DNA from 3 places in the Streptomyces sp. NPDC048560 genome. Region 3 is predicted to be linked to each of the others. Evidence: riboswitches for the same ligand, from Rfam matches in the RefSeq annotation. Region 3 holds a riboswitch; each other region holds the start of a gene.

What was found. Region 3 has a riboswitch for cyclic di-AMP ahead of AB0C82_RS04210 (NlpC/P60 family protein). Riboswitches for the same ligand answer to the same signal wherever they lie in the genome.
Positions count from the first base shown of each region.
Region 1: it holds a riboswitch for cyclic di-AMP, as region 3 does, so the genes downstream of both, AB0C82_RS09600 (M23 family metallopeptidase) here and AB0C82_RS04210 (NlpC/P60 family protein) in region 3, are expected to answer to the same signal.
Region 2: it holds a riboswitch for cyclic di-AMP, as region 3 does, so the genes downstream of both, AB0C82_RS21290 (M23 family metallopeptidase) here and AB0C82_RS04210 (NlpC/P60 family protein) in region 3, are expected to answer to the same signal.

Region 1 covers NZ_JBEZIJ010000002.1:636,263-639,760, reverse strand. The annotation lists gene AB0C82_RS09610 (pitrilysin family protein) at 1-244, shown strand, start outside; gene AB0C82_RS09605 (pitrilysin family protein) at 271-1,653, shown strand; cyclic di-AMP (ydaO/yuaA leader) riboswitch at 1,875-2,042, shown strand; gene AB0C82_RS09600 (M23 family metallopeptidase) at 2,056-2,871, shown strand; gene AB0C82_RS09595 (GntR family transcriptional regulator) at 3,092-3,498, shown strand, end outside.
Region 2 covers NZ_JBEZIJ010000008.1:18,723-22,220, reverse strand. The annotation lists tRNA gene AB0C82_RS21300 (tRNA-Met) at 1-42, shown strand, start outside; gene AB0C82_RS21295 (PP2C family protein-serine/threonine phosphatase) at 322-1,503, shown strand; cyclic di-AMP (ydaO/yuaA leader) riboswitch at 1,772-1,925, shown strand; gene AB0C82_RS21290 (M23 family metallopeptidase) at 1,937-2,989, shown strand; gene AB0C82_RS21285 (aldo/keto reductase) at 3,154-3,498, shown strand, end outside.
Region 3 covers NZ_JBEZIJ010000001.1:953,956-957,453, reverse strand. The annotation lists gene AB0C82_RS04210 (NlpC/P60 family protein) at 66-1,262, opposite strand; cyclic di-AMP (ydaO/yuaA leader) riboswitch at 1,261-1,426, opposite strand; gene pcrA (DNA helicase PcrA) at 1,687-3,498, shown strand, end outside.

The sequences.
Region 1 (3,498 bases), on a different contig from region 3:
CCGCGCCGACGAACTGTGCCGGTACGCCGTGCTGTTCGGTGACCCGCAGCTGGCCCTGACGGCCGTGCAGCGGGTGCTCGACGTCACGGCGGAGGAGGTCCAGGCTGCCGCCAAGGCACGCCTGCGCCCCGACAACCGCGCGGTCCTGGTCTACGAGCCGGTCGAGGCGCCGGCAGACGCCGGTGCCGAAGCAGACGACGCCGCCGAAGCCGGCACCGACACGCACGAAGGGGCCGAGCAGTGAGCGACGCCGCTGTGACTGGAGTAGCGATGGAGTACCACCCGCAGCCGACCGCGGGCGTGGCCAGGCCCTGGGCCTTCCCCGCACCCGAGCGTGGCGCCCTGCCCAACGGCCTCACGGTGCTGCGCTGCCACCGCCCTGGCCAGCAGGTGGTCGCGGTGGAGATCTTCCTGGACGCTCCGCTGGACGCGGAGCCCGAGGGCCTCGACGGCGTGGCGACGATCATGTCCCGCGCGCTGTCCGAGGGCACGGACAAGCGTTCCGCCGAGGAGTTCGCCGCCGAGCTGGAGCGCTGCGGCGCGACGCTCGACGCACACGCCGACCACCCCGGCGTCCGGGTCTCCCTGGAGGTCCCGGTCTCCCGGCTGACCAAGGCGCTCGGACTGATCGCCGAAGCGCTGCGGGCGCCCGCGTTCTCCGAGAGCGAGATCGAGCGCCTCGTGGGCAACCGCCTCGACGAGATCCCGCACGAGCAGGCCAACCCGGCCCGCAAGGCGGCCAAGCAGCTCTCCAAGGAGCTCTTCCCGGCCACGGCGCGCATGTCGCGTCCGCGGCAGGGCACCGAGGAGACGGTGGCGCGTATCGACGCCGCGGCCGTGCGCGCCTTCTACGACGCGCACGTCCGTCCGTCCACCGCGACTCTGGTCATCGTCGGTGACCTGACCGGTGTCGACGTGGACGCGCTCCTCGCCGAGACCGTCGGTGACTGGTCGGGCAACTCCGCCGAGCCCCGCCCGGTCCCGCCCATCACCGCGGACGACCGCGGCCGTGTGGTGATCGTGGACCGTCCCGGCGCGGTGCAGACGCAGCTGCTGATCGGCCGCATCGGCGCCGACCGGCACGACAGTGTCTGGCCCGCCCAGGTCCTCGGCACGTACTGCCTCGGCGGAACCCTCACCTCGCGTCTGGACCGCGTCCTGCGCGAGGAGAAGGGCTACACCTACGGCGTACGCGCCTTCGGGCAGGTGCTGCGTTCCACCGGCCCGGGTTCCCCCTCGGGGCGCACCGGGGCGGCGATGCTCGCCATCAGCGGCTCGGTGGACACGGAGTCCACGGGGCCCGCGCTGGACGACCTCTGGAAGGTCCTGCGGACCCTGGCGGCCGAGGGGCTGACCGACGCGGAGCGCGAGACGGCCGTGCAGAACCTCGTGGGCGTCGCCCCGCTGAAGTTCGAGACGGCGGCCTCCGTGGCGGGCACCCTCGCCGACCAGGTCGAGCAGCACCTCCCGGACGACTACCAGGCCCAGCTGTACGCGCGCCTGGCCGAGACCGGCACGGTCGAGGCGACGGCCGCGGTGGTCAACGCGTTCCCGGTGGACCGCCTGGTCACGGTGCTCGTCGGCGACGCCTCCCAGATCGCGGAGCCTGTCCGCGCACTGGGAATCGGGGAGGTGTCGGTCGTCAGCGGCTGACGACCGGTCCGCCATCCGACGTACACACAAAAGAGCACAAAAGGGACCCCGATGGGCAACTCGCCCTCGGGGTCCCGTCTTTTTGTCCGTCTTTGATGGGGAGACCGCCTATCTGCCCTGTGGGATGTACTACAAATCAGCCTGTCCGTTTGGTGATTGAAAGTGGCCCCGTTTAGCGTCGGCTCGGCTGTCCGTCATGTGTATGCCGCACCCGTGGCGCCGGGCAGCCATCGCCGAGTCCCCGTCAGGCGCGAGCCTGGGGAGCCGGGGACCCACGAAGTCCCTGGGGTGAATCGGACGTCCGCGCTCCTTCGGGGGTGCGGGGGCCCGTAGGAGACCTTCCTGCTCCGAACCCGTCAGCTAACCCGGTAGGCGAGAAGGAAGGAAAGGATCAGCCCCTCAATGGCGTTCACCCGTGCCACCGGGAAGCACCGTGCCCCGAGCCGTCTGACGCGCAGGAGCGCTCATGTCGCCGGCATCGCGGCTCTGGCCACCACAGGCGTCATCGGCGGGATGGCCTCCCCGGCCCTCGCGGCCGACGAGGCCCGTACCGTCAGCGACACCGGCCTGACCCAGGTCATCGCCATCGAAGGCACCCTCGCCGACCAGATCGCCGCCCAGGCGAAGGCCCAGGAGCAGCAGGCCGAGGCCGCCGCGAAGGCCAAGGCGAAGGCTGTCGCCGAGGCCAAGGCCAAGGCGGAGGCCAGGGCGAAGGCGAAGGCCGAGGCCGAGCGCAAGGCGAAGGCCCGTGCCGCCGAGATCCGCGAGGCCGAGGCCCGCGCCGCCCGAGCGGCCGAGCGCAAGCGTCTGACCTCCTTCCACCTTCCGGTCGCCGGTTCCTACGTCACCACCGGCTACAAGTCCGGCGGCGCGCTCTGGTCCTCCGGCAGCCACTCGGGTGTCGACTTCCGCGCCGCGTCCGGCTCCTCCGTCGTCGCCGTCGGCGCCGGCACGGTCGTCGAGGCCGGCTGGGGCGGGGCCTACGGCAACAACATCGTGCTCCGGATGACGGACGGCACGTACACCCAGTACGGCCACCTCTCCTCGATCGGCGTCTCCGTCGGCCAGAGCGTCACCTCGGGGCAGCAGATAGGCATCTCCGGCTCGACCGGCAACTCCACCGGGCCGCACCTCCACTTCGAGGCCCGGACCACCCCCGAGTACGGCTCCGACATGGACCCCGTCGCGTACCTGCGCTCGCACGGGGTGAACGTCTGACCCGCACTCCGCTCCGCAGTGCTTCCCGAAGGCCCCGGCTTCCCGCCGGGGCCTTCGGCGTATCGCCCGGGGCTCTCCAGCCTCTCCGCCGAAGCCTTCCGTGGCCAGAAGATATCCCCGGCTTCCGCTCTGCCGTCGGAAATTCGGCCTCATTGCAATAGAGTCACAGAACAGGCGTCGATCGGCCGCGTTTCGCGGGGATTAAGGCGGAGGTTCGGACATGCGCATTCCCGCGCATTCGGTATGCACGGCAATCCGTGACGACATCGTCTCCGGTGTCTTCGATCGCGGCAGCCGCCTCACCGAGGAGTTGCTCGCGCGTCGTTACGGGGTTTCGCGCGTCCCGGTGCGCGAAGCCCTGCGCACACTCGAGTCGGAGGGGTTCGTCGTCACGCGCCGCCATGCCGGCGCGTGCGTGGCCGAGCCCACCGAGCAGGAGGCCGCCGATCTCCTGGAGGTCCGGATGCTGCTGGAGCCGCTCGGTGCGGCGCGGGCCGCCCAGCGGCGCACCGAGGCGCACCTCAAGGTGCTCCGAGGCCTGGTCAGGCTGGGGCAGGAGCGGGTTCGGCGGGGCGAGGGCGAGGATCTGCGCTCCCTGGGGGGCTGGTTCCACGAGACGCTCGCGCA
Region 2 (3,498 bases), on a different contig from region 3:
CTCATAACCCAGAGGTCGCAGGTTCAAATCCTGTCCCCGCTACTGAAGGACCGGGCCCGGCACGCACACAGCGTGCCGGGCCCGAGTCGTTTCCCTGGTCCGGCGGGCCGACGGCCCGCTCGGCCCGATGACAGCCACCGATGACACCGTGTGATGATCCCGCCCGCATTCGCGGACAGTGCGTGACCGGGATGCGGAAAGCACTTCCGCGTGCTCCCCCCTTTGGCCGATGAGGAGTCGCCGCCCGGCGCGGCGCCGGTCAGCCTGGGTGGGGCGCGGTACCGTCCGCAACCGTAGGCGGACCCGGGCAGGAGAACACAGGTGGGGAAGCGCGACGCAGGGCGAGGCGGGGCTCCCCGAGAGGTCCGGGCCCGTCGGCTCGTCCGCGTGCTGCCCGCACTGATGATCGTGGGCGGGGCGCTCTTCGACCTCACCACGCCGCCCACCTTCACGCCCGTCCCGCTCTTCGTGGCGGCTCCCCTGATCGCCGCGCCGTTCTTCTCGCGGGCGAGCACGGTCCGTACGGGCATCGCCGCCGTCGTCGTCATGGCGCTGCTGGACCTGTTCACCCGCTCGCTCGGGCAGGTCGAGCCCGTCATCGAACTGATCACCGTCGTCACCGCCGGGCTGCTCGCCCTGTTCATCAACGGTGTCGTCCGGCGGAGCAACGAGCAGTTGGCGTCGGCCCGGGTCATCGCGGAGACCGCCATGCGGGCGGTGCTGCCGACACCGGCCGACCGGATCGGCGGGCTCCACGTGGCGGCACGTTACGAGGCCGCCCAGGCGGACGAGTTCGTCGGCGGCGACCTGTTCGCGGTCGCGGACACCCCGTACGGGGTGCGGCTGGTGGTCGGGGATGTACGGGGCAAAGGGCTTGACGCGGTCGGCGCGGTGGCGGTGGTCATCGGGGCGTTCCGGGAGGCGGCCGAGCAGGAGCGCTCGCTGGAGGGCGTCGCGCAGCGCCTGGAGCGGGCGCTGGCACGGGAGGGCACGCGGCGTGGCGGGCTCGACGCGATGGAAGGCTTCATCACCGCCGCACTCGCCGAGATCCCGCCCGGGGCGGGGCTGGTGCGGCTCGTCAACAGGGGCCATCCCGAGCCGATCCTGCTGCACGCGGACGGGAGGCTGGACGTGCTCACGTCGGCATCGCCCGCCCTGCCGCTGGGGATGGACCTTGGTGTCTGGCCCGACCGGTCGGACGAGTGGCCGCTGCCCGCGGGGACGACGCTGCTGATGTTCACGGACGGCCTCTCCGAGGCGCGGGACACGTCCGGGGCCTTCTACGATCCGGCGGCCCGGCTCCGGGGCCGGATCTTCCCCGGGCCCGAGGAGCTGCTGTCCGCGCTCACCGACGACGTACGTCTGCACACGGGCGGCCTGTCCACGGACGACATGGCGCTGCTCGCGGTCGGCCGGCCGGCCGAGGGGCAGCCCGAGCGGCGCAGGACCGTGAAGATCGTGGGCCGGGGGAAGTCCGGGGGGCCGGAACAGGCCACTGACTGACAGTCGTCGGCAGCCGGCGCACCGACGGTTCGCGGCGGCACCACGGACCGTGATCGAAGGGTGCCCCTCCGCATAACATTTGACGCAACGTCAGAAATCAGGTGTCGGGTGAGGGGTGTTCAACTCGCCCGATTGCACCCGGTTGTATCCCGGTAAGTCCGGGCCGAAGCCGCGAACGATCACTCGGAACAGCTTGGTATCGGACCCGTCTGTCTATTAACGTTCGATAACGCAGCGCGGTCGTCCCAGTCGTCGCAAGAGGCGACACCGTGCGCGAGCGCCGAATTCCGCAAGGGAACCGGGGAACCACCTACATGGGGTGAATCGAGCCACCTGTGTCTCGCGAGAGACAGAGCGGCCCGTAGGAGACCTTCCTGCTCCGAACCCGTCAGCTAACCCGGTAGGCGAGAAGGAAGGAAAGGAGTGCGCCCACGTGGCGTCCAACAAGCCTGCCCCCGAGGCCCCGTCACCCTTCGGTACCGAAACGCTCGGTGCCCAGGACAGGACCTGGGAGGAATGGAATCCCACCGAGGAGTCCATCCGGCCCGTTCGCGGCAGGCACCGCGTAGCCAAGCAGCGCGGTCTCGCTCGTAGCTCCACCGTCCTCGGGGTCGGCGTCATAGCGGCAGTCGGTGCGGGTGGCATGGCCACCGCTCAGGGCAAGCCGCCGGTCTCCATCTCCATTCCCGATTCCATCGCGGACAATCTCCCCGACGCCAAGTCCCTTCCCGGCGTGGGCTCCCTTATGTCCGACGACGCCGACGGATCCGACGCGAAGAACACCGCGACGATGTCCGCGTCCTCCCCGCTCACCACCGCCGGCATCACCACCGCCGAGGCGGAGCAGGGCGCTACGGACGCCGGAGAGGCGCTGCGCAACCGGATCCTCCAGCAGGCCGAGCAGCAGCAGGCCAGCGCCGACGCCGAGGCCATGGCCGCCCAGGAGAAGGCGGCCGCCGAGAAGGCCGCCGCCGAGGCCCAGGCCCAGCAGAGCGAGGCCGAGGCAAAGGCCGCCGCCGAGAAGAAGGCGGCCGAAGAGGAGGCCGCGCGCAAGGCGGAGGCCGAGCGGCTCGCCAAGCTGGCCGCCAGCTACACCCTGCCGGTCTCCTCCTATACGATCACCGCGACGTTCGGCCAGGCCGGCTCCATGTGGTCCTCCGGCCAGCACACCGGCCTCGACTTCGCGACGCAGGCGGGCGCACCGATCAAGGCCGTGCACGGCGGGACCGTCACCTCGGCCGGCTGGCACACCTCGTACGGCTACCACACCGTCATCGAGCTCGACAACGGTATGGAAGTCACCTACAGCCACCAGTCGTCGATGAACGTCACCGCGGGCCAGAAGGTCAACACCGGCGACATCATCGGCCGCGCCGGGTCGACCGGTAACTCCAGCGGCGTGCACCTCCACCTGGAGGTCCACACCGAGAGCGGCGCCGGCATCGACCCGATGAGCTGGCTGCGCAGCAAGGGCCTCACGCTCTGAGACCCGCGTCCTGAGGTAACGCGTCCCCTTTCCCCGGACGCACCTGGACCCCGGCAGCCCTGACGCACACCCCCCGACGTCAGGGCTGCCGGTTCTTCGTTTTTCGGGGCGCTGTCGTGCCGGTAACAGGAATAGCGCGGTTCGGCGGCGGGGTTGAACCACCCATGACCTCACTCCGTACGCTCGGCTCCTCCGGCCTCCGGGTCTTCCCCCTCGCCCTCGGCGGCAACGTCTTCGGCTGGACGGCCGACGAGGCGCAGTCCTTCGCAGTGCTCGACGCCTACGCCGCGGCCGGCGGCAACTTCGTCGACACCGCCGACTCGTACTCGGCCTGGGCCCCGGGCAACGAGGGCGGCGAATCGGAGACCGTCGTCGGCAAGTGGCTCGCCTCGCGCGGCAACCGCTCCGAGATCGTCGTCGCCACGAAGGTCGGTGCCCACCCTTCGTACAAGGGGCTCTCCGCCACCACCATCAAGGGCGCGGCCGAGGAATCGCTGCGCCGGCTCGGC
Region 3 (3,498 bases):
GTCCGGCGGCCGGACGGGCGCTCCTGTCGGGCCCGTCCGGCCGCCGGGAAGGTCTCCCCCGGCCGCTAGGCCGGCCGCACGCTGCCGTAGATCGGCATGTAGTAGATCGACTCCTCGCGCACGTTCGCACCCGGCTTCGGCGCGTGGATCATCATGCCGTCGCCCTTGTAGATGCCGACGTGGCTGATGTCGTCGTAGAAGAACACCAGGTCACCCGGCTGCAGATCCGCGGTGGCCACCCGGGTGCCGACCTCGACCTGGTCCCAGGTGGTACGCGGCAGATCGACGCCCGCCGCCTTCCACGCCGCCTGCGTCAGCCCCGAGCAGTCGTACGAGGAGGGGCCCGTCGCTCCCCAGACGTACGGCTTGCCGATCTGGGCCGCCGCGAACGCCAGGACCTTGTCCGCCTTCGCCGCGTAGCTGCTGTCCGCGTCCGCACCGCTGCCCGTGCCCGTGTCCGTACCGGTGTCCGGCTGGGCGGGCTCCTGCGCGGCGTCCTCGGCGGCTTCCTTCGCCGCCGCCTCCTCCTGCGCCTGGCGCTCGGCCTCCGCCGCGGCGGCCTGCTGGCGGGCCAGCTCCTGCGCCTTGCGCCTGGCCTCCGCCTCCTTCTCGCGCTCCAGCTCCGCGAGCCGCGCCTTCTCCTCGGCGGTCAGCTCGGACAGCAGGGTGCGCGCCTCGGTCAGCTTCTCCTGCACCTGTTGCTTGCTGGTGCGCAGCGTGGTCTGCGCCTCGGTGAGCGTCTCCAGGCTCTTGGTGGCCTCGGCGCGCTTCTCCGCCGCCTCGCTCTGCTGCGTACGGAAGTCCGAGACCGTCTTCTGCTGCTGGCTCGTCATGCGCGCCATCAGCTGGTCCTGGTCGAAGTACGACTGCGGGTCCTCCGCGAGGAAGAACGTCGCCGTCGGGGCGACAGCGCCGCTGCGGTACTGCGCCGCCGCGAACTGGCCCAGCTCACGGCGCGTCTCGTTCAGCTTCTCCGCCCGCTCGGCCGCCGCGTCGAGGAGCCCGTCGACCTTCGCGCGCTGGTCCGTGGACGCGGACTTCGCCTTGTTGTACTGCTGGGTGGCCGTGCCTGCCTGCCGGTAGAGGTCGTCGACCTTCTTCTGGACGTCCTCGATGCTGGGGCGGGGTGCGGCGGGCGCGGCCGTCGCGGTCTGCGTGGAGAGCAGAGTCACAGAGGCGAGCGCCGCCGTCGTGATTCCGACGCCGGGTGAGGTGGTGCGCAAACGGGTGCGCGCTTTGCGATGCGACGCCAAGGCCGGCATCTCCTTCCGTGGACCGCCTACCGGGTTAGCTGTCGGGTTCGGGCGGAACGGAAGGCTGCCCTACGGTCCAAGTGAGGGTTGTGGACCGATTCACCCCGGTGCTGCGTGTGGGTCCCCGGTTCCGAATGCCCCTGCGGGCAGCCCGGATTCGGCGTGGGTGTCCGCTCGGCGTGGTTCGCCTCAAGGGGGTACGGGCCACCCGTCGGAGCACGCTAGCCAACCCGTGGCGTCCCTGTGAAGGTTGATGTTCGATATGCCCGATACATGTTCGTGACCTTGGGGAAATCGGTATGTACGGAGCCGGAGCGGGCTCCTCCCGCCTCACGGGGTGTGGCCGGACCGTCTCCGTACGCGCACGGCCGGGGGGCCGTCCTGCGGAATGCGGCCCCGGGGTGTCAGTGGGGCCGCCTAGACTCGTCAAGCGATGAGCAGCCTCTTTGACGACAGCTTCCTGACCGGCCTCCAGAACTCGGAGGAAGGGCCCCCGCCGCCTCCCGAGGACCACGCACCCGAAGCGGTGCCGGAGGGTCTCTTCGAGGGCGTCTTCGACGCGCCCCCGCCGCCCCGCGAGGGGTACTACCGCGACGGAGCGCCCCGTCCGGTCATCGACGCCGCGGCGCTGCTCGACGGGCTGAACACCGAGCAGCGCGCCGCCGTGGTGCACGCCGGTTCGCCGCTGCTCATCGTCGCCGGTGCCGGATCGGGCAAGACCCGGGTGCTCACCCACCGGATCGCCCACCTGCTGGCCGAGCGCGGGGTGCATCCCGGCCAGATCCTGGCGATCACCTTCACCAACAAGGCCGCGGGCGAGATGAAGGAGCGCGTCGAGCAGCTCGTCGGACCGCGTGCCAACGCCATGTGGGTCATGACCTTCCACAGCGCGTGCGTACGCATCCTGCGGCGCGAGTCCAAGCGTCTCGGCTTCACCTCGTCGTTCTCGATCTACGACGCCGCGGACTCCAAGCGGCTGATGGCGCTCGTCTGCCGCGATCTGGACCTCGACCCGAAGCGGTATCCCCCCAAGGCGTTCACGGCCAAGGTCTCGAATCTCAAGAACGAGCTGATCGACGAGGAGACCTTCGCCGGGCAGGCGGCCGACGGCTTCGAGAAGACCCTCGCCCAGGCCTACGCGCTCTACCAGGCACGGCTGCGCGAGGCCAACGCCCTGGACTTCGACGACATCATCATGACGACGGTGCATCTGCTCCAGGCGTTCCCCGACGTCGCCGAGCACTACCGCCGCCGCTTCCGGCACGTGCTGGTCGACGAGTACCAGGACACCAACCACGCGCAGTACACGCTCGTACGGGAGCTCGTCGGCCCGGCAGGTGAGGCCGAGGCGCCCGCCGAGCTGTGTGTCGTCGGTGACGCGGACCAGTCGATCTACGCCTTCCGGGGCGCGACCATCCGCAACATCCTCCAGTTCGAGGAGGACTATCCGGACGCCACCACGATCATGCTGGAGCAGAACTACCGCTCCACGCAGACGATCCTGTCCGCGGCCAACGCGGTGATCGAGCGCAACGAGAGCCGCCGCCCCAAGAACCTCTGGACGAACGCCGGCAGCGGCGCCCGGATCACGGGGTACGTCGCCGACACCGAGCACGACGAGGCGCAGTTCATCGCCGACGAGATCGACCGGCTCACCGACGCGGGTGACGCCAAGGCGGGCGACGTCGCCGTCTTCTACCGTACGAACGCGCAGTCCCGTGTCTTCGAAGAGATCTTCATCCGCGTCGGACTTCCCTACAAGGTCGTCGGCGGTGTGCGCTTCTACGAGCGCAAGGAGGTCCGCGACGTCCTGGCCTACCTGCGGGTCCTCGCCAACCCCGAGGACACCGTTCCGCTGCGCCGCATCCTGAACGTGCCCAAGCGCGGCATCGGTGACCGCGCCGAAGCGATGATCGACGCCCTGTCGATGCGCGAGAAGATCTCCTTCCCGCAGGCCCTGCGCCGCGTCGACGAGGCGTACGGCATGGCGGCCCGCTCGACCAACGCCGTGAAGCGGTTCAACACGCTGATGGAGGAGCTCCGCACGATCGTCGAGTCCGGGGCGGGTCCGGCGGTCGTCCTGGAAGCGGTCATGGAGCGCACCGGCTATCTCGCCGAACTCCAGGCGTCGACCGACCCGCAGGACGAGACCCGCATCGAGAACCTCCAGGAACTGGCCGCTGTCGCCCTCGAGTTCGAGCAGGAGCGCGCGCAGGAGGAGGGGGCCGGCACGCTCGCCGAGTTC